Regions from separate parts of the Streptomyces sp. JLYT201 genome, predicted to be linked through region 1. Evidence: predicted binding sites of a transcription regulator. Region 1 holds the regulator's gene; the other holds the start of a gene.
What was found. Region 1 encodes HrcA, which represses chaperone genes, less so after heat shock. Its sites were predicted from a motif close to TTNGCACTCNGNNNNNCNGAGTGCNAA; they were not measured.

Region 1 (10,515 bases):
TAGCCGTACGACTCGACGGGGTGGGAGAGCTTCGCCGCCTCCAGGCGGTACGACGGCGCGGTGGCGAGGAGGCCGTCGGCGGCGACGGGCTCCTGGGCGATGCGGACGGTCTCGCGGTACGCGGTCGCGTACCGCAGGCGGTCGAAGAAGTGCTCCCCGGAGGCCGGGTAGTGGGCGGTGACGGGGTGCGGCACGCGGTCCAGGTTGATGCGCTGGATGACGCCGGCGAGGCCCAGGGAGTGGTCCCCGTGGAAGTGCGTGACGCAGATGCGGTTGAGGTCGTGCGCGGCCACGGAGGCACGCAGCATCTGCCGCTGCGTGCCCTCGCCGGGGTCGAACATGATGCCTTCGCCGTCCCACAGCAGCACGTACCCGTTGTGGTTGCGGTGCCGGGTCGGGACCTGGCTCGCGGTGCCGAGCACCACCAGTTCACGTACGGACACGAGGTGCTATCCGGGGGGCCACTGGAGGCCGCGGCCGCCGAGGACGTGGGCGTGCGCGTGGAAGACGGTCTGCCCGGCGCCGGCCCCGGTGTTGAAGACGATGCGGTAGCTGTCCGCCTGCTCCTGGGCGGCCACCTCGCCCGCCTCGCGCAGCACGTCGGCCGCGGCCGAGGGCTCGGCGGCGGCGAGGGACGCGGCGTCCGGGTAGTGCACCTTGGGGATCACCAGGACGTGCGTCGGCGCCTGGGGGTTGATGTCGCGGAAGGCGAGGGTGGTCTCCGTCTCGCGGACGACGGTCGCGGGCACCTCCTTCGCCACGATCTTGCAGAACAAGCAGTCGTCCTGTGGTTCGCCCGCCATGGTCCAACCTCCTGATCATGTTTGCGTACGTCGGCATGCTATCCGCCCGTGTGTGCGGGCCCGCCGGGGACCGGTCCGCCCGCGCACGGGCGGACCGGTCCCGGTCAGGGCAGCGGCGGCGGCGTCTTGGCCGGGTTCTCGGCCAGCGCGGCCAGGGCGATGCGGACGGCCTCGTCGAGCTGCGGGTCGCGTCCGGCCGCGTGGTCGTCGGGGGTCACCACGACCTCGACGTCGGGGTCGACGCCGTGGTTCTCCACGCCCCAGCCGTGGCCCTCCATCCAGAAGGCGTACTTGGGCTGGGTGACGAGGGTGCCGTCGACGAGGTGGTAGCGGCTGTCGATGCCGACGACGCCGCCCCAGGTGCGCGTGCCCACGACGGGGCCGATGCCGAGGGCCTTGATCGCCGCGTTCACGATGTCCCCGTCGGAGCCGGAGAACTCGTTGGCCACGGCGACGACGGGGCCGCGCGGGGCGTCACCGGGGTAGCTGAGCGGCCCGGAGCCGCGCGGCAGGTCCCAGCCGACGATGCGCCGGGCCAGCTTCTCCACGACGAGCTGCGAGGTGTGCCCGCCGCGGTTCTCGCGGACGTCCACGACCAGGCCCTCGCGGGCCACCTCGACGCGCAGGTCGCGGTGGATCTGCGCCCAGCCGGGGGCCTGCATGTCGGGGACGTGGAGGTAGCCGAGGCGGCCGCCGGAGAGCTCGTGGACGTAGGCCCTGCGGTCGGCGACCCACGCGTGGTAGCGCAGCGGCTCCTCGTCGTCCACGGGGATCACGACGGCGTGCCGCGGGTCGCCGCCCCCGGCCGGGGACACGGTCAGCTCGACGGGCTTGCCCGCGGTGCCGACGAGCAGCGGCCCGGGGCCGGTGACGGGGTCGACGGGCCGCCCGCCGACGGCGAGGACCGCGTCGCCCGCGCGCACGGCGACGCCGGGCGCGGCCAACGGGGAGAGCCCGGCCGGGTCGGAGGTCTCCGACGGCAGGACCCGGTCGACGCGCCACAGGCCGTCATCGCCGCGCGAGAGGTCCGCGCCGAGCAGGCCCTGCCGGCTGCCGTAGCCGCCGCGGGGCACCACGTAGGCGTGGGAGGTGCCCAGTTCGCCCTGGACCTCCCACAGCAGGTCGACGAGGTCGTCGTGGGTGGCGACGCGGTCCAGGACGGGGCGGTAGCGCTCCAGGACGCCGTCCCAGTTGACGCCGCCCATGTCGGGCCGCCAGAAGTTGTCGCGCATGAGGCGGCCCGCCTCGGCGTACATCTGCCGCCACTCCGCGGCCGGGTCGACCTCCTGGCGGACCCGGCCGAGGTCGACGGTGATGTTGGTGTCGCTGTCCTCGTCGGCGGAGGCCCGCCGGTCGCTCGGCACCACCTTGAGCTTGCCGTCGGCCCACAGCAGGATCCGCTTGCCGTCGCCGGTGACGGCGAAGTGGTCGGCGTCGCCCGCCAGTTCCTCGACGCGGCGCTGGGCGAAGTCGTAGCGCTCCAGGGCGGAGCAGGGCTCGGGCCCCGACGGGGTGGCGCGCGACGCGCCGAGCACGCCGCGCACCGGGTGGCGCAGCCACAGCAGTCCGTCCTTGGCCGCGCGCAGCGTGCTGTAGCGGGCGGCCTCGACGGGGAAGGGCACCACGCGGTCGACGAGGCCTTCGAGGTCTATCCGGGTCACCGGCGAGCCCTCGCTGTCGGGGGTCTCGGCGTGCGGCCCCTCGGCGGAGTCGAAGGCGCGGCCGTGCCGCTGCGGCCCGAACGGCGACGGCGTCGTGGCCGCGAGGGTGAGCAGGTGCGGCCGGGAGCCGCCGACGAAGGCGAGGTCGAAGACGTGGTCGTCGTAGACCGGGTCGAAGGCCCGCGCGGACAGGAACGCCAGGTGCTTGCCGTCGAGCGTGAACGCCGGGCTGTAGTCGCGGAAGCGCAGCTGGGTGGCCTCCGAGACCGACAGGTCCGCGGTGTTGGCGAGCTTGAGCTGGCGCAGCGGGCGCGGCCCGGGGTGGGACCAGGCGAGCCAGGCGCAGTCCGGCGAGAAGACGAGGCCGGTGGCCTCGCCGTGTTCGGCGCGGTCGACCTCGCGCACCTCGCCGCTCTCGCGCTCCACCAGCAGGATCCGGCCGTCGTGCGAGGCGACGGCCGCGCGGCTGCCGTCGGGCGCCACGGCGAGCGCGAGCACCCGCCCGAGCTGCCCGGCGGCCAGGCGGCGCGGGGTCGCGCCGGGGGCGAGGCCGGTGGCGGGCGCGAACTCCAGGGCGTCGTCGCCCTCCGCGTCCGTCACCCACACCACGTGCTCCTCGCCGTCCACGCGGAAGGTGCGCGGAAGGCGGGCCCGGACGCCGGGCGCGGCGGCGAGCGCGCGGGCGGGGCCCTCGCGGTGCGTCACCCAGTGCACGGCGCCGCGCACCGAGACGGCGCTGCCGCGCCCGCCGTGGTCGGGCGCCGCGGCCCCGAACCAGCGGGCCGCGCTGACCGGATGCGGCTGGAGGTCGACGCGCTGCCCGCCGAGCCGGACGTCCAGTCTGCGCGGCGCGGCGTCCGACAGGTCGTCCAGGAGCCAGAGTTCACCGGCGCTCGCATAGGCGACGCGGGTGCCGTCGGTGGCGGCGTGCCGGGCGTAGAAGCCGTCGACGGGCGTGTGGCGGCGCAGGTCGGTGCCGTCGGGCAGTGAGGAGTACAGGGCGCCGACGCCCTCGTGGTCGGAGAGGAAGGCGATGCGGCCGCCCACCCACAGGGGGTGCTCGATGTTGCCGTCGAGGCCTTCGTGGACGCGCGCGAAGCGGGGGCCCGAAGAGGCGGCGGAGGCGTCGGCGGAGGTCTCGGGCCGTCGCGTCCGGATCCACAGCTTGCCCGCCGTGCCGCCCCGGTACCGCTTCCACCAGGCGGCCTCGCGGCCCATCGGCGCGGACAGGAGCAGGACTTCGCCGTCGGGGCCGTGCGCCACGTCGCCGACGAGTCCGTACGGCAGCTTCTCGGCGGGCCCGCCGTCGAGCGGCACGGCGTGCGCCCAGGTGCGGCGGAAGGAGGCCTGGCCGTGCGCGCCGACCGCGAGGACCCGTCCGTCGGGCGTCCAGCCGCGCACGGACGTCTTCGCGTTCCCCCAGTACGTGAGGCGCTTGGACGGGCCGCCGTCGACGGGTGCGACGTGCACCTCGGGCGCACCGTCACGCGTCGACGTCCACGCGACGGTGGTGCCGTCCGGGGAGATCCGCGGGTGGCTGACGGGCGTGTTGTCGGCGCTGACCCGCCAGGCGCGGCCGCCGTCGAGCGGCGCGATCCAGACGTCGTCCTCGGCGGTGAAGGCGGTCAACTCGCCGTGCGGATGCGGAAACCGGAGGTAGGCAGGCTGTGTCACACCGTCACCCTAAGCAGGCGACGCCGCGCGGGACACCGTTTTGGATCACTTGCCCGGATAGCAGTTGCAGGTGGGGTCCGGCCGCTCGGTCACCGTGACGGTGGCGGTGGGCCCTGGCTCGTCCCGGCCGGGGTCGTGGCGCGCGGGCGGGGTGTGGCGGCCGCCGCCGTGGTCGCCGTCGCCCTTGTCGCCGTCGTCGTCATTCCCCTTGCCGCCCTGACAGTTGCCGAGCACGTCGACGCGGAACCACTCCTTGCCCTCGACCCGCGCGGTCAGATTGCCTCGGACGCACTTGCCGTTGCGCACGTCGGTGACCCTGCCCTTGAGGACGATGGCTTTCCCTCCGTCGGCACCCTCGGACTTGCCCTGGCAGTCCACCTCGGCCTCGCGCGGCTCGTCGGTGGCCTTCCGCTTGCCGTCGCCGTCCTTCTTCACGAACGAGGCCGTGCAGTTGAACCAGGCCACGTCCAGGTGCTGGCGCTCCAGCTCGGCGGTGCCCATCTTGTCGGTGGTCAGCGCGATGGCGGAGGTGCTCATGTCGCCCTCGACGGGGTCGCAGGCGGCCAGCGCGAAGCCGGTGGCCGCCACGGCCACGAGGGCCACGAGGACCCGCCGCCCTCTCGCCGTGCCCGGGCCCGGGATCCGCCTACGCCGGACAGGTCGCGGTAGTCGCCTCACAGCCCCCATGGATGGCAGCGTGCCACCGCGCGGGCCCGGGCGGTAGACCGGTTGCGGCCATCTGTCCAGTCGTCCGTCCGGTCAGGACCAGCGGCCCGTGCGGCCGAGGAGCAGTGCCGTCGCCGCGGTGCCCGCGGTCGAGGTGCGCAGCACGCTGCGCCCGAGCCGGTACGGCTTGGCGCCCGCCTCGGCGAACGCCGCGAGCTCCTCCGGCGAGATGCCGCCCTCGGGCCCGACGACGAGCACGATGCGGCCGGACGCCGGGAGCGGGGCGGTGGCCAGCGGCTCGCTGCCCTCCTCGTGCAGGACCCCCGCGAAGTCGGCGTCCGCGAGGAGCCGCGCGACCTGCTTGGTCGTGGCGGCCTCCGCGACCTCGGGGAAGCGGACCCGCCGGGACTGCTTGCCCGCCTCGCGCGCCGTCGCCCGCCACTTGCCGAGCGCCTTCAGGCCGCGCTCGCCCTTCCACTGCGTGATGCAGCGGGAGGCGGCCCAGGGCACGACGGCGTCCACCCCGGTCTCCGTCATGGTCTCCACGGCGAGTTCACCGCGGTCGCCCTTGGGCAGCGCCTGTACGACGGTGATCAGGGGGCTCTCCGCGTCCTGTTCGCGCACGCCGTCGTCGTCGAGGGCGACCAGGAGCCGGTCCTTGCCCTCGGCGGCGGCCACGGTGCCGTGCGCCCAGCGCCCCGCGCCGTCGGTGAGCACCACGTCCTCACCGGCGCGCAGCCGCTTCACGGACACGGCGTGCCGTCCCTCGGGGCCTTCGAGCACGTACGTCCGTCCGGGCGCGGCACCCGTGAAGTCGTCGACGACGAACACCGGCGCGGTCATGCGGCACCGCCCGCGTCCCGGCCCGCGGCCGCGGCCAGCGCCTCGTCGAGTTCGGCCACGAGCACCTCCACGAGTTCCCCGGCGGGCAGCTGCCGCGCGAGGCGGTGGCCCTGGCCCGCCCACAGGGCCATGGCCTGCGGGTCGCCGGTCTTGGCCGCGGCCTTGCGCAGGCCGGACGTCAGATAGTGGATCTGCGGGTAGGCGGCGGGCGCGTACGGGCCGTGCTCGCGCATGAAGCGGTTGACGAGGCCGCGCGCGGGGCGCCCGGAGAACGCCCGGGTCAGCTCGGTCCGCACGAACCGGGGGTCGGTCATGGCCTGCTTGTGCAGCGGCTGCGCGCCGGACTCCGGGGTGACGAGGAACGCGGTGCCGAGCTGCGCCAGGTCGGCGCCCGCCGCGAGCACCGCGGCGATCTGCGCGCCCCGCATCAGTCCGCCCGCGGCGATCACGGGCAGCTCTACGGCCTCCCTGACCTGCGTGATGAGGCTCAGCAGGCCGATCCCGGCGCCGTCGGTCTCCGGGTTGTCGCGGTGCGTGCCCTGGTGGCCGCCCGCCTCGACGCCCTGGACGCACACGGCGTCGGCGCCCGCGGCCTGCGCGGCCAGGGCCTCCTCGGGCGTGGTGACGGTGACGACGGTGGTGGTGCCGACCCGCTCCAGGGCCTGGAGGTCCTTGCGGGAGGGGCAGCCGAAGGTGAACGACACCAGCGGCACGGGGTCGTCGCGGAGGATCGCCAGCTTCGCCTCGTAGCCGTCGTCGAGCTTGACGTCGGTGTCGCCGAGCTCCGTCTCGTACCAGGTGGCCTCTCCGGCGAGCTGGTTGCGGTACACCTCGACGGCCGCCGGGTCCGCGCAGGCGGGCTGCGGCATGAAGAGGTTCACCCCGAACGGGCGCGCCGTCAGGCCCCTGACCTGCTTTATCTCCTGGTACATGCCGTCGGCGGTCTTGTACCCGGCCGCGAGCGAGCCGAGCCCCCCGGCCTCGGACACGGCCGCCACGAGCTGCGGAGTCGAGCCCCCGCCCGCCATCGGGGCCTGCACGATCGGATGACGACAGAGAGCGTGGAGAGGGGAGACCATACGCGCATCGTGCCACGTCTGGCGGGGGCGCCTCGTGCGGGGTGCGTCCCCACCGCTACCGCTGCGGGATTTCTCCCACCCGCCCGCCCACACCGCGCGGCTGCGCCCGCCACGGCCCCGGGGAGGGGTGGGCACAGCACCCGGGTGCCGAGCAACCGGGAGCCGGGCCCACCGTCCAGGCGCTAACGCCCGTTGAACGCGTCCTTCAGGCGCGAGAACAGCCCCTGCTGCCCCGGCTGGAACTGCCCCGTGGGCCGCTCCTCGCCCCGCAGCTTCGCCAGCTCCCGCAGCAGCCGCTCCTGCTCGGCGTCGAGCTTCGTGGGCGTGAGCACCTCCACGTGCACGATCAGATCGCCGCGGCCGCCGCCCCGCAGGTGCGTGACGCCGCGCCCGTGCAGCGGGATCGACTGCCCGGACTGCGTGCCGGGCCGGATGTCGACCTCCTCGACGCCGTCGAGCGTCTCCAGCGGGACCTTCGTGCCGAGCGCCGCCGCCGTCATCGGGATGGTGACGGTGCAGTGCAGGTCGTCGCCGCGCCGCTGGAAGACCGCGTGGGGCAGCTCGTGGATCTCCACGTAGAGGTCGCCCGCCGGGCCACCGCCCGGGCCGACCTCGCCCTCGCCCGCGAGCTGGATCCGCGTGCCGTTGTCGACACCCGCGGGGATCTTGACCGTGAGGGTGCGCCGCGAGCGGATCCGGCCGTCGCCCGCGCACTCGGGGCACGGCGTGGGCACCACGGTGCCGAAGCCCTGGCACTGGGGGCAGGGCCGCGAGGTCATGACCTGGCCGAGGAAGGACCGCGTGACCTGGGACACCTCGCCGCGGCCGCGGCACATGTCACAGGTCTGCGCGGAGGTGCCGGGCGCGGCGCCCTCGCCGGAGCACGTCGTACAGACGACGGCCGTGTCGACCTGGATGTCCTTGGTCGTGCCGAAGGCCGCCTCGTCGAGGTCGATCTCCAGACGGATCATGGCGTCCTGGCCGCGTCGGGTGCGCGAGCGCGGCCCGCGCTGCGACGCCGTACCGAAGAACGCGTCCATGATGTCCGAGAAGTTGCCGAAGCCACCGGCTCCGAAACCGCCCGCGCCCGCGCCGCCCGACTGGGACAGCGGGTCGCCGCCGAGGTCGTAGACCTGCTTCTTCTGCGGGTCCGAGAGGACCTCGTAGGCGGCGTTGATCTCTTTGAAGCGCTCTTGCGTCTTGGGATCGGGATTGACGTCCGGGTGCAGCTCGCGCGCGAGCCGCCGGAAGGCCTTCTTGATCTCGTCCTGGGACGCGTCGCGGCGCACGCCGAGCACGGCGTAGTAGTCCGTGGCCACTTACGACTCCGCCAGGATCTGTCCGACGTAACGTGCCACTGCGCGTACTGCTCCCATCGTTCCCGGATAGTCCATGCGGGTCGGTCCGACCACGCCTAGCTTGGCCACTGCCTCGCCTCCCGAACCGTAGCCGACGGAGACCACGGACGTGGAGCTGAGTCCCTCGTGGGCGTTCTCGTGACCGATCTTCACGGTCATGCCCGAATCCGTAGCCTCACCAAGCAACTTGAGGAGGACGACCTGTTCCTCCAGGGCCTCGAGGACCGGCCGGATCGTGAGAGGGAAGTCATGTCCGAAGCGGGTCAGATTGGCGGTGCCGCCGATCATCATCCGCTCCTCGTTCTCCTCGACCAGGGTTTCGAGGAGGGTGGACAGGACCGTCGCCACCGTGGCCTGGTCCTCCTTGTCGAAGGACTCGGACAGGTCCTGGACGAGCTGCGGCACGTCCGAGAACCGGCGGCCCGCGACCCGGCTGTTGAGCCGCGCCCGCAGGTCCGCGAGTGACGTTTCACCGAACGGCGCCGGGCAGTCGATCAGGCGCTGCTCGACCCGCCCCGTGTCCGTGATCAGGACGAGCATGAGCCGGGCCGGGGCGAGCGAGAGCAGTTCCACGTGGCGCACCGTCGACCGCGTCAGGGACGGGTACTGCACCACGGCGACCTGCCGGGTCAGCTGCGCGAGCAGCCGCACCGTACGGCCCACGACGTCGTCCAGGTCGACGGCGCCGTCCAGGAAGTGCTGGATCGCGCGGCGCTCGGGGGAGCTCAGCGGCTTGACGCCCGCCAGCTTGTCCACGAACAGCCGGTAGCCCTTGTCGGTGGGGATGCGCCCGGCGCTGGTGTGCGGCTGGGCGATGAACCCCTCCTCCTCCAGCGCCGCCATGTCGTTACGGACCGTGGCCGGGGAGACGCCCAGGTGATGACGCTCGGTGAGCGCCTTGGAGCCGACCGGCTCCTGGGTGCCCACGTAGTCATGGACGATGGCGCGCAGCACCTCAAGCCTGCGTTCACTGAGCATCGCGCACACCTCCACCTGTCGTCCCTCGTCCGTGGCCCCCGCGGCGGCCCCACCCTGGCACTCACCACGCGCGAGTGCCAACCTTCATCGAGTCAGTGTACGGCCGCCGGGTACAGCCCCGGCAAGGGCCGACTCCTTTAGTCATGCCCACGTGTGGCCCGTGCCACCGGCCCGCTCGCGCCCCGTGCGGCGGCCCCGGCGGCACGGGGGCACCGGCTGCCGGGGCACGGCGGTGGCGCTAGCGTCACCGTATGGACGTAAGCGTGACACCGGCCCCTGACTGGCGGGAGGCGGGCTGGGAGCGACTCGCCGCACGGGTGGGGCGGTACCGGCTCCCCGTGTGGGACTGCACGGTCGGCCTGGTCGTCGGCGACGAGGCCGCCCTGATGATCGAGGCCGGGTCCAGCCTGCGGGAGGGCGCGTGGCTGCGCGCCGAGGCCCGGCGGCTGCTCGGCGGCGGCCGCCGTGTGACCCATCTCGCGCTGACGCACCCGCACTTCGACCACGTGCTCGGCGCCGCGGCGTTCGCCGGGGTCGAGGTGTTCGGCGCGGTCGGCGTCGACGCGGTGCTCGACCGGGACCGCGAGGGCCTGCGCACGGACGCCGTCTCCCAGGGCCTGGACGCCCGCGCCGCCGCCGAGGCCACCGACCTGCTGGTCCTTCCGCGCCACCTGGTGAGCGGCGAGTGGACCCTCGACCTGGGCGGCGTCCAGGTCCTCCTCGCGAACGTCGGCCCCGGCCACACCGGCCACGACCTGGCCGTCCTGGTGCCCGGCGCGCCCGGAGAGCCCGAGGTCGTCTTCTGCGGCGACCTCGTGGAGGAGTCGGGCGAGCCCCAGGCCGGTCCCGACGCGGTCCCCGGGCGGTGGCCCGCCGCGCTCGACCGGCTGCTCGACCTGGGCGGCCCGGACGCGCGGTACGTGCCGGGGCACGGGGCGGTCGTCGACGCGGCCTTCGTACGGGCCCAACGCAAGGAGCTGGCGGCGCGGTTCGGGGTGCGCTGAGCGGCGCGGGCACGTCCCCGTGACGGGACGTCACGCGATGTCATAACGTCTGTCGAATGCGCAGCTACAACCCGGACCTCACCCCGCCGTGGAAGAGGTCGGCCCCCGTTCCCGAAGTCCCCGCCGACGTCGACCTGGTGGTGGAGGAGGTCCGGACCGGCTTCTGCGGCGCGGTGATCCGCTGCGAGAAGACCGCCGAGGGCCCGACGGTGACCCTTGAGGACCGCTTCGGCAAGCACCGGGTGTTCCCGATGGTGCCGCGCGGCTTCCTCCTGGAGGGCAAGACCGTCACGCTCGTCCGCCCGAAGGCCGCGGCGGCGGCCGCCCGGCCCGCGCGCACGGCGTCCGGCTCGATCGCCGTTCCCGGGGCGCGGGCCCGGGTGGCGCGCGCCGGGCGCATCTATGTGGAGGGGCGTCACGACGCGGAGCTCGTCGAGAAGGTGTGGGGC
Region 2 (10,515 bases), 2.4 Mb from region 1:
CGAGGAGCTGTCGGACGACCGGCTGCACCTGGTCATCCACCGGGCCGTGGGAGACACCACGGACGAGGGACGCGAGATCGCCGTGCACGGGATCGGGGCGCGCTGGCAGGACGCCGATCTGAGCGTCCTGGCCGTCTGAGGCCTTCCCGCCCGGCCGTGTCCCGCCCGGCCGTCTGGGGACGTCCCGCGAGGCTGTGTTCCGCTCGGCCGTCTGGGGGCGTCCTGCCTGGCCGTCCGGGGGCGTCTCTCCGGGCCGTTCGTACCCCCCCCCGGGCCGTCTGAGTCGTTCTCCGGCCGCTCGGTTCGTTCTCGCCGCCCCGGTCGTTCGTCCATGCCGCCCGGCCGGGGATTGTTGCCGTCCACATTTTCCGACAAGGCGTCGGTAAGATGTTGCGTGGCGGGTGCCGGGCGTGTTCACATGGATACCGGTACTGGTTAGGTCTACCTAACCACGTCTGCTCCCGAAGCCCCAGGAGGCGTCCATGCCGGCTTCAGAACGAGACGTACAGCCCCGGCCGCAGGGGCTGACGGCACAGCCGTCCAGTTGCTCGATGCGCGAGCTGCTCGCGTCGTGCGCCGCCGCGAGCGCCGTCTCCACGCCTCCGGCCGCCCCTGTGCCCCAGGAAGCCCCCGTGGACGAACCGCGGCGCGACGCCGCGTAACGGGGTCACTTGACGACGACGACCGTCGTCTCGATGGTCGCGAAGTCCCACATCGCGTTGCCGTCCTCGCGGGAGGAGCGGATGCCGCCGGTCTTCTTCGCCGGGTCCGGCTTCTCCGTGGAGCCGTTGAGCGCCGCGCTGAACCCGACCGTTATGCCGTCGACCGTCGTGAAGCGCACGACGTGCTCGATCTGCCTGCCGTCCGAACCGGTGACCTGGCCCTGGCGCGAGGTGACCTCGTAGGTGCCGGGCTCGGGGTCGACGGTGCTCGGCGTGACCTTGTACGTGCGCTTCGCCTTGCCGGAGTCGCCGACCAGCCAGACCCGGTCGCCCTCCAGCGAGTACACGACCCGCTTGCCGGTGCCCGAGCGGTCCGGAAGGGCCAGCGAGCCGCCCTTGCCCTTGGGGGACTTCGTGGGGGTCGTGGGGGACTTGTCCGGCCGCGCGTTCAGATCGTCCGGCGCGCTCGCGGAGGCCTGGTAGGCGAGGAATCCGACCACGGCGAGGGCGGCGGCGGTGAGCCCGGCCACGAATCCCGAGCTGGTCCTGGACACTGAGCCACCTTCCCTACGTACGGCTATGGAGTGACGGTAGCAGCAGGCGCACCCCTGGCCGGTGCGGCCGTGCGCGGGGCCTCGGAGCCGTAGGCTGTTCGCGTGCTCTTGCTCGCTCTGGATACCGCAACCCCCGCCGTCACCGTCGCGCTGCACGACGGCACCTCCGTCGTCGCCGAGTCGAGTCAGGTCGACGCGCGCCGTCACGGTGAGCTGCTGCTGCCCGCCGTCGACCGCGTCCTCGCCGACGCGGGCGTGAGACTCGACGCGGTCACCGCCGTCGTCACCGGGGTGGGCCCCGGTCCGTACACCGGTCTGCGGGTGGGTCTGATGACGGCCGACACCTTCGGCCTCGCGCTCGGCGTGCCCGTGTACGGGGTGTGCACGCTCGACGGTCTGGCGTACGCCTCCGGGATCGAGGACGGCCCCTTCGTCGTGGCCACGGACGCGCGCCGCAAGGAGGTCTACTGGGCCCGGTACGAGGACCCGCGCACGCGCGTCGCGGGGCCCGCCGTGGACCGGCCCGCCGACATCGCCGAGCAGGTCGCCGGACTTCCGGCCGTCGGCGCGGGCGCCGCGCTCTACCCGGAGACCTTCCCCGACGCCCGCGGGCCCGAGCACGTGGCGGCCGCGGCCCTGGCCGCGCTCGCCGCCGAGAGGCTGGCCGCGGGCGAGGAGCTCCTGGAGCCGCGCCCGCTGTACCTGCGCCGCCCGGACGCGCAGGTGCCCAAGAACTACAAGGTGGTCACCCCCCAGTGACCACCGTGACGACCCACGCCGCCGTGCTGCGCGAGATGCGCTGGTGGGACATCGATCCCGTCCTCGCCCTCGAGAAGGAGCTCTTCCCGGAGGACGCCTGGTCGCGCGGCATGTTCTGGTCCGAGCTCGCGCACGCGCGCGGACCGGGCTCGACGCGCCGCTATCTGGTGGCGTACGACGGCGCGCGCCTGGTCGGCTACGGCGGGCTCGCGGTGGCGGGCACCGACTCCGACGGCGGCGACGCGCTGGCCGCCGACGTGCAGACCATCGCCGTGGCCCGGGACCAGTGGGGCACCGGGCTCGGCGCGCGGCTGCTCACCGAACTCCTGCGGCACGCGACCGCCTTCGAGGCCACCGAGGTGATGCTCGAGGTGCGCGTGGACAACACCCGGGCGCAGAAGCTGTACGAGCGCTTCGGGTTCGAGCCGATCGGCTTCCGCCGCGGCTACTACCAGCCGGGGAACGTGGACGCGCTGGTGATGCGCCTCTCGGACCCCTCCGCCCTGCCGCAGACCCCGCACCCCTCCCCGAACGGCCGGGCCGACGGCCCCGTGAACGGCGTACAAGGAACCGAGATCCATGGCTGACCTCCGCGACGAGCCCCTCGTCCTCGGCATCGAGACCTCCTGCGACGAGACCGGCGTCGGCATCGTGCGCGGCACCACGCTGCTCGCCGACGCCGTCGCCTCCAGCGTCGACGAGCACGCGCGCTTCGGCGGCGTCGTGCCCGAGGTCGCCTCGCGCGCGCACCTGGAGGCGATGGTCCCGACGATCCAGCGCGCCCTGAAGGACGCTGGCGTCGCCGCCTCCGACCTCGACGGGATCGCCGTCACCGCGGGGCCCGGCCTCGCGGGCGCGCTGCTCGTCGGCGTCTCGGCCGCGAAGGCGTACGCGTACGCGCTCGGCAAGCCGCTGTACGGCGTGAACCACCTGGCCTCGCACATCTGCGTGGACCAGCTGGAGCACGGCGCGCTGCCCGAGCCGACGATGGCGCTCCTCGTGTCCGGCGGGCACTCCTCGCTGCTGCTGTCCACGGACATCACCTCCGACGTCCGGCCCCTCGGCGCCACCATCGACGACGCGGCGGGCGAGGCCTTCGACAAGATCGCGCGGGTGCTGAACCTCGGCTTCCCCGGCGGCCCCGTCATCGACCGGTACGCCCGCGAGGGCGACCCCGAGGCGATCGCCTTCCCGCGCGGTCTGACCGGCCCGCGCGACCCCGCGTACGACTTCTCCTTCTCCGGCCTGAAGACGGCCGTGGCGCGCTGGATCGAGGCCAAGCGGGCCGCGGGCGAGGACGTGCCGGTGCGGGACGTGTCCGCGTCCTTCCAGGAGGCGGTCGTCGACGTGCTCACCCGCAAGGCCGTCAGGGCCTGCAAGGACGAGGGCGTCGACCACCTCATGATCGGCGGCGGCGTGGCGGCCAACACCCGGCTGCGGGCGCTCGCCGAAGAGCGGTGCGAGCGCGCGGGCATCCGGCTGCGGGTGCCGCGGCCCAAGCTGTGCACGGACAACGGCGCGATGGTCGCCGCGCTCGGCGCGGAGATGGTGGCACGGGGCAGGCAGCCGTCCGACCTCGGGCTCTCGGCGGACTCCTCCCTGCCGGTGACCGAGCCGCACGTGCCGGGCGCGCACGCCCACACCCACGATCACGACCACGTGCACGAGGTCAGCAAGGACAACCTCTACTCATGAGCGTCGCGCTGATGTGGGAGGCCCGCGCCGCCGAGGGGCGCGGGCCCGAGCTGCTCGCCTGGGCGCGCGCCCAGGACCTGGCGGTCGCGCCGGTGCGCCGGGAGACCTTCCGCGCGCCCCAGGACCGCGTCCTCGTCATCACCTGGTGGGACGCCGCGTACGACGCCGAGCTGCCGGAGCTGCCCGCGCCGCCCGGGGACCTGGTGGCCCGCCCGCCGCACCGCTGGCGCTTCGAGCCCGTCGACTCCTAGCGGCCCCTGGGCGGGGTCAGGGGGCCGGGTGCCCCACGAGCATGGTGGGCGCGCCCGCGACCCGGGTGAGGAAGACCGTGGCGGAGCGGGGGCCCCGGGGCTTCACCTTGCGGCGGAGCTCCTCCGGCTCCACGGCCGAGCCCCGCTTCTTGACCGTGAGCACGCCGACTTCACGCTCCCGCAGCAGCGCTTTGAGCTTCTTCACGTTGAACGGCAGCTGATCCGTGATCTCGTACGCGCTGGCGTACGGCGTCGTACGGGCCACGTCGGAGGTGACGTAGGCGATCGTCTCGTCGACGAGCCCGCCCTCGACCCGCGCGGCGACCTCCGCGACGAGGTGGGCGCGGATGACGGCGCCGTCCGGCTCGTACAGATAGCGGCCGACGGGGCGCACATCCGGGTCCGGAAGCATGGTCGCGCGCCCCGCGCACAAAGTGGCGCGTGAGGGCAGGAGGGTCGCCCGGTGCGAGCCGGGCGCGTCCGTGCCGAACCACAGCACCGCCTCCTTCACGTCCCCGCCGTCCGAGATCCACTCGGCCTCCGCCTCCTCGGGCACCGCCTCGTGCGGGATGCCGGGGGCGATCTTCAGGGCCGCGCGCGGGGCCTTCCGCGCGGCCGCCACCGCCCAGGACAGCGGGGGCGAGTACGCCTCAGGGTCAAAGATCCGGCCGCGCCCGCCGCGCCGCGCGGGGTCCACGAAGACCGCGTCGTACCCGGCCGTGTCCACCTCCGTGACATCCGCCTCGCGGACCTCGATGAGGTCCTCCAGGCCGAGGGCGGCGGCGTTCGCACGGGCGACCGCGCAGGTCAGCGGGTCGCGGTCGACGGCGAGGACCTCGATCCCGGCGCGCGCGAGCGCGAGCGCGTCGCCGCCGATGCCGCCGCACAGATCGGCGATCCGCCGCACACCGAGCTCCTTGAACCGCTCCGCCCGGTACGTCGCGACGGACGTGCGCGTGGACTGCTCGACGCCGTTCGGCGTGAAGAACATCCGCGCGGCGTCCCCGGCGCCGAACTTCGCCACCGCCCGCTGTCGCAGCCGCGCCTGGGCGAGCGCCGCCGAGACCAGGTCGGCGGGGTGGTCGCGGCGCAGCCGGGTCGCGACTGCGAGCTCCGCGGCCGGTTCGACATCCCGTACGGCGTCGAGGAGGGCGGTGCCCTCGGCGGTGAGGAGCGCGGCGAAGGCCGTCGTGGAGGGCTGCGGATCGTGCGGAGCGTTCACCGGCCCATTGTGGGCCAGTCGGTGGAAGGTGCGCGTCCGGCGGCGGTGTCGAGCCCTTGGCAGGGCTCTGAACTGCGAGGATCCGGCGCCATGCGACTAGTACGACAAAATGGAGAATGGGTACGAACGGTGAGGGGCCGGGCGCTGCTCGTCCTTGCCGCGCTCGGCGTCGGCGCGGTCGCCTCCGGCTGCGTGTCGGACCCGGACGCCGGTGCGGGGCGCGAGCACGGGGCGCCCGCCGCCCACGGCCAGCAGCCGCGCCTCGCCCCGCCCGCCCAGGCCCTGCGCGAGTACGCCCAGCGGCTGCGCGCGAGCCAGGCCGCGCGGGCCGCCGCCGCGAAGCGCTGGGGGCTCGCCGAGGTCCCGCTCACGGCGCCCGCCGCGCCCGCCGCCAAGGCGCGTCCCGCCACGCGCAAGGGCTTCGAGGTGCGGGGGCAGGCGGAGCTGCCGCCGGTGTTCACCACGGTGCCGACCAAGGACAAGGTCGTCTTCCTGACCGTCGACGACGGCGCCGAGAAGGATCCGGCCTTCCTGCGGATGATGAGCGACCTGAAGATCCCGTACACCGCGTTCCTCAGCGACTACCTGGTCAAGGAGGACTACGGCTACTTCAAGCGGATGCGGGACCACGGCGTCGCGCTGAACAACCACACCCTCAACCACCGCTATCTGCCCGGCCTGTCGTACGAGGCCCAGCGGCACGAGATCTGCGGCATGCAGGACGTCATCGAGCGGCGGTACGGCAAGCGCCCCGAGCTCTTCCGGCCGCCGTACGGCAACTACAACCGCGACACCCTGCGCGCCGCCAAGTCCTGCGGCGTCAAGGCGGTGCCGCTGTGGGCGTCCGAGGGCTTCGCCGACCACATGGAGTGGCGCGAATGGGACAAGGACCTGCACCCCGGCGACATCATCCTCACGCACTTCCGGGGCCGCGAGGACTGGAAGGGCACGATGCCCGACATGGTCCGCACGGTCCTGAAGACGGTCACCGACAGGGGGTACGCGGTGGCCCGCCTGGAGGACTACCTGTGAGGCGCGCCGCCACCGCGGTGACCCTCCTGCTCCTCCTGCTGACGGGCTGCGCCCAGTCGGTGGACCCGATCGAACGCCTGGGTCGAAAAGCGGCCGAACGCATGTCTCCTCGCTGTGGGCAATCGTTCCGCACGGCGGAACGGGGCACGGCCCCCGGTGCCGAGCAGCCGTTGGCAGGGCCCCAGGCGGAGAGGCCCCCCTCCGGGCGGAGCCCCAGCGCCCCCGCGCCCCGCGCGGAACCCACCCCGCACGCGAAACGTTGCCCGAAGGAGGCCCCGCCCGGAGCCCCGCGCTAGCCCCTCGCCCGCCCCTCGAAGAGGGGGAAACCTGCCAAGCCGGCGGCAGTCGATTGGCACTCCGCTTGACCGAGTGCTAATCGCCGTCCTAGTCTCGGGCCTGGCACTCCCACCTGGAGAGTGCCAGAAGCGACGGGCAGGTCCGGCACCCGCGACGACGGATCGACCTGGTCGCCACCTCTAGATCAGTTAACCCCGCGAGATCTCCGAAGGGGGAGGTCGGATCGTGACGACCGCCAGCTCCAAGGTTGCCATCAAGCCGCTCGAGGACCGCATCGTGGTCCAGCCGCTCGACGCCGAGCAGACCACGGCCTCTGGCCTGGTTATTCCGGACACCGCGAAGGAGAAGCCCCAGGAGGGCGCCGTCCTCGCCGTGGGCCCGGGCCGCTTCGAGAACGGCGAGCGCCTGCCGCTCGACGTGAAGGTCGGCGACGTCGTGCTCTACAGCAAGTACGGCGGCACCGAGGTGAAGTACAACGGCGACGAGTACCTGGTGCTCTCCGCCCGCGACGTGCTCGCGATCATCGAGAAGTGATCGAGCGCTAGTCACCTGCTTCACCCAGCAGATTTGTTTCGCGCTGCGCCCCTGGTCACCCCGCTGATTGCCGGGCGGCGAGGGGCGCAGTTCGTTCACCCGAGTTTCCGAGAGGGCTGAATCGCTCCCATGGCGAAGATCCTGAAGTTCGACGAGGACGCCCGTCGCGCCCTTGAGCGCGGCGTCAACAAGCTTGCCGACACCGTCAAGGTGACGATCGGCCCCCGCGGCCGCAACGTCGTCATCGACAAGAAGTTCGGCGCCCCGACCATCACCAACGACGGCGTCACCATCGCCCGTGAGGTCGAGGTCGAGGACCCGTACGAGAACCTCGGCGCCCAGCTGGTGAAGGAGGTGGCGACCAAGACCAACGACATCGCTGGCGACGGCACCACCACCGCCACCGTGCTCGCCCAGGCCCTGGTCAAGGAAGGCCTGCGCAACGTTGCCGCCGGTGCCTCCCCGGCCGCCCTGAAGAAGGGCATCGACGCCGCCGTCAAGGCCGTCTCCGACGAACTGCTCGCCACCGCGCGGCCGATCGACGACAAGTCCGACATCGCCGCCGTGGCCGGGCTCTCCGCCCAGGACCAGCAGGTCGGCGAGCTCATCGCCGAGGCGATGGACAAGGTCGGCAAGGACGGTGTCATCACCGTCGAGGAGTCCAACACCTTCGGTCTCGAGCTGGACTTCACCGAGGGCATGGCCTTCGACAAGGGCTACCTGTCGCCGTACTTCGTGACGGACCAGGAGCGCATGGAGGCCGTCCTCGAGGACCCGTACATCCTCATCCACCAGGGCAAGATCGCCTCCATCCAGGACCTGCTGCCGCTCCTGGAGAAGGTCATCCAGGCCGGCTCCTCGAAGCCGCTCCTGATCATCGCCGAGGACGTCGAGGGCGAGGCCCTCTCCACCCTCGTCGTGAACAAGATCCGCGGCACCTTCAACGCCGTCGCGGTGAAGGCCCCCGGCTTCGGCGACCGCCGCAAGGCGATGCTCGGCGACATGGCCACCCTCACCGGCGGCACCGTCATCGCCGAAGAGGTCGGCCTCAAGCTCGACCAGGTCGGTCTCGACGTGCTCGGCACCGCCCGCCGCGTGACGATCACCAAGGACGACACCACCATCGTCGACGGCGGCGGCAACGCCGGTGACGTCGAGGCCCGCGTCGCCCAGATCAAGGCCGAGATCGAGACCACCGACTCCGACTGGGACCGCGAGAAGCTCCAGGAGCGCCTCGCGAAGCTGGCCGGCGGCGTGTGCGTGATCAAGGTCGGCGCCGCCACCGAGGTGGAGCTGAAGGAGAAGAAGCACCGTCTGGAGGACGCCATCTCCGCGACCCGCGCCGCGGTCGAGGAGGGCATCGTCTCCGGTGGTGGCTCCGCGCTCGTCCACGCCGCCAAGGTGCTCGAGGGCGGCCTCGGCAAGGAGGGCGACGAGGCCACCGGTGTCGCCGTCGTCCGTGGCGCCGTCGTCGAGCCGCTGCGCTGGATCGCCGAGAACGCCGGCCTCGAGGGCTACGTCATCACCACCAAGGTGGCGGAGCTGGAGAAGGGCCAGGGCTTCAACGCCGCGACCGGCGAGTACGTCGACCTGGTCAAGGCCGGCGTCATCGACCCCGTGAAGGTCACGCGCTCCGCCCTGGAGAACGCGGCCTCCATCGCCTCCCTGCTGCTCACGACCGAGACCCTGGTCGTCGAGAAGCCGGCCGAGGAAGAGGCCGACGCCGGTCACGGCCACGGCCACGGTCACTCCCACTGAGCATGACCTGAGCCGAGCGGTCGGCCAGGACCGACGAAGGCCCGGTATCCCGTCGCGGGATACCGGGCCTTCGCGCTGTCCGCCCTGCCGTGCGGCTGTGCGTCTGCCGGGGTGCGCCGTCCCGTCGGCCGCGGGGTGTCGGTGGCTGCTCGCGCCCACGCGGCGAAGCCGCAAACGTATACAGCCCCGCGCCCCTTCGGAGGCGCCCGCTACCGCGGCCCGTACTTGCGGCCGGTCCTCGACGTCACCCCGCCGAGCAGGGCGCGCGGCGTCACCTTCACCACGCCCATCATCGCCTTGTAGCGGGGGTCCGGCACGGAGAGGGACTTGCCGCGGGCCAGGTCGGTGAGGGCGGTGGCGACGAGCTTGTCCACGTCCAGCCAGAGCCACTTGGGGATGTTGTCCGTGCCCATGCCCGCCCGCTCGTGGAACTCGGTGCGCACGAAGCCGGGGCACAGGGCCATCAGCCGCACCCCGGATCCGGCGAGGTCCCGCGCCGCGCCCTGGGTGAACTGCGCGATCCACGCCTTCGACGCCCCGTAGGTGCCGCGCGGCACGAAGGCGGCCACCGACGCCACGTTCACCACGCCCCCGCGCCCTCGCTCCCGCATCACCTCGACCGCCGCCGACGTCAGCCGGAGCACCGCCTCGCAGTGCACCTTCAGCATCGTCAGCTCGTCGGCCATGGGGACTTCCAGATAGCGGCCCTTGTTGGCGAAGCCCGCGTTGTTGACGAGCAGGTCGACCGGGTCGCGCCGGTTCGCGAGCCGCTGTTCGACGGCCGCGATCCCGTCGTCCGTGGAGAGGTCCGCCGTCAGTACCTCCACCTCGTTCCCGTGCCGGTCGTGCAACTCGGTCGCCTGCTCCCGCAGCCGCTTCGTGTCACGTGCCACCAGGACGAGGTTGTGGCCGTCGGTGGCCAGGCGCCGTGCGAAGGCGGCACCGATGCCCGAGGTCGCACCCGTGATGAGAGCCGTAGTCATGGACCAAGGCTAGTGAGGCCACGGGCGCCCCCGCGCCACGTGCCCCGCTCACCGGGCCGGCGCGGGCGCCCCGGCGCGCGTCAACCGCCGTGCTTCTCCACGTACTTGAGGGCCTTCTCCGTCGCCTCGGGGTGCAGCGCGTCCCCGGCCGCGAGCAGCCTCGGCAGCAGCGAGCGCTCCGAGGTCACCGCCCTGAACTGCAGCGCGACGGTGACGTCGTGGTCAGGGCGGTGCGCGATCTCGACCGTGTCGCCCGCCTGGATCACGCCCGGTTCGAGCACCCGCAGATACGCGCCGGGCAGCAACGCCTCGGTGAACCGCCGCACCCAGGCCTGCTCACCCAAGTGGCCCTGGAACGTACGGCACGGGATGCGGGACGAGGTGACCTCCAGGAGCAGGTCCGCGCCGACGCGCCAACGCTCCCCGATCAGCGCGCCGTTCACGTCGACGCCGGTCGTGGTGAGGTTCTCGCCGAACACGCCGTTGGGGAGCTCGCGGCCGAGCCGGCGCCCCCAGGTGTCGAGGTCCTCGCGCGCGAAGGCGTACACCGCCTGGTCGTTCCCGCCGTGGTGGCGCAGTTCGCCGATCGAGTCGCCCGCGAGTCCGCTGCCGCCGGTGCCCTTGGGGCCGGGCGCCGTCACCCGAACGGGCTCGTCCACGGGCTGTTTGTCGATCCCGGTGAGGCTGCTGGGGGCGCTGGTGTACGGGACGGACTTCAGACGGCCCACATTCACGGAGAGAAGCTTCATGCGGTCAGGCTAAGGGAGC

Region 2: groES (co-chaperone GroES) is a predicted target of HrcA. The motif match lies at 6,525-6,551, and genes of this name have one in related genera.

Annotation. Positions count from the first base shown of each region.
Region 1 covers NZ_CM182551.1:6,490,531-6,501,045, reverse strand. Annotated here, with positions in the region: gene AC5WAM_RS27460 (ribonuclease Z) at 1-443, opposite strand, end outside; gene AC5WAM_RS27455 (histidine triad nucleotide-binding protein) at 450-803, opposite strand; gene AC5WAM_RS27450 (S41 family peptidase) at 908-4,138, opposite strand; gene AC5WAM_RS27445 (hypothetical protein) at 4,184-4,741, opposite strand; gene AC5WAM_RS27440 (16S rRNA (uracil(1498)-N(3))-methyltransferase) at 4,898-5,647, opposite strand; gene AC5WAM_RS27435 (nitronate monooxygenase) at 5,644-6,726, opposite strand; gene dnaJ (molecular chaperone DnaJ) at 6,909-8,045, opposite strand; gene hrcA (heat-inducible transcriptional repressor HrcA) at 8,046-9,062, opposite strand; gene AC5WAM_RS27420 (MBL fold metallo-hydrolase) at 9,314-10,066, shown strand; gene AC5WAM_RS27415 (DUF3097 domain-containing protein) at 10,123-10,515, shown strand, end outside.
Region 2 covers NZ_CM182551.1:4,125,457-4,135,971, reverse strand. Annotated here, with positions in the region: gene tsaE (tRNA (adenosine(37)-N6)-threonylcarbamoyltransferase complex ATPase subunit type 1 TsaE) at 1-139, shown strand, start outside; gene AC5WAM_RS16655 (hypothetical protein) at 483-662, shown strand; gene AC5WAM_RS16650 (hypothetical protein) at 668-1,216, opposite strand; gene tsaB (tRNA (adenosine(37)-N6)-threonylcarbamoyltransferase complex dimerization subunit type 1 TsaB) at 1,319-1,975, shown strand; gene rimI (ribosomal protein S18-alanine N-acetyltransferase) at 2,011-2,562, shown strand; gene tsaD (tRNA (adenosine(37)-N6)-threonylcarbamoyltransferase complex transferase subunit TsaD) at 2,555-3,670, shown strand; gene AC5WAM_RS16630 (hypothetical protein) at 3,667-3,921, shown strand; gene AC5WAM_RS16625 (class I SAM-dependent methyltransferase) at 3,938-5,143, opposite strand; gene AC5WAM_RS16620 (polysaccharide deacetylase family protein) at 5,234-6,175, shown strand; gene groES (co-chaperone GroES) at 6,698-7,006, shown strand; gene groL (chaperonin GroEL) at 7,136-8,764, shown strand; gene AC5WAM_RS16605 (SDR family NAD(P)-dependent oxidoreductase) at 8,974-9,747, opposite strand; gene AC5WAM_RS16600 (MOSC domain-containing protein) at 9,828-10,496, opposite strand.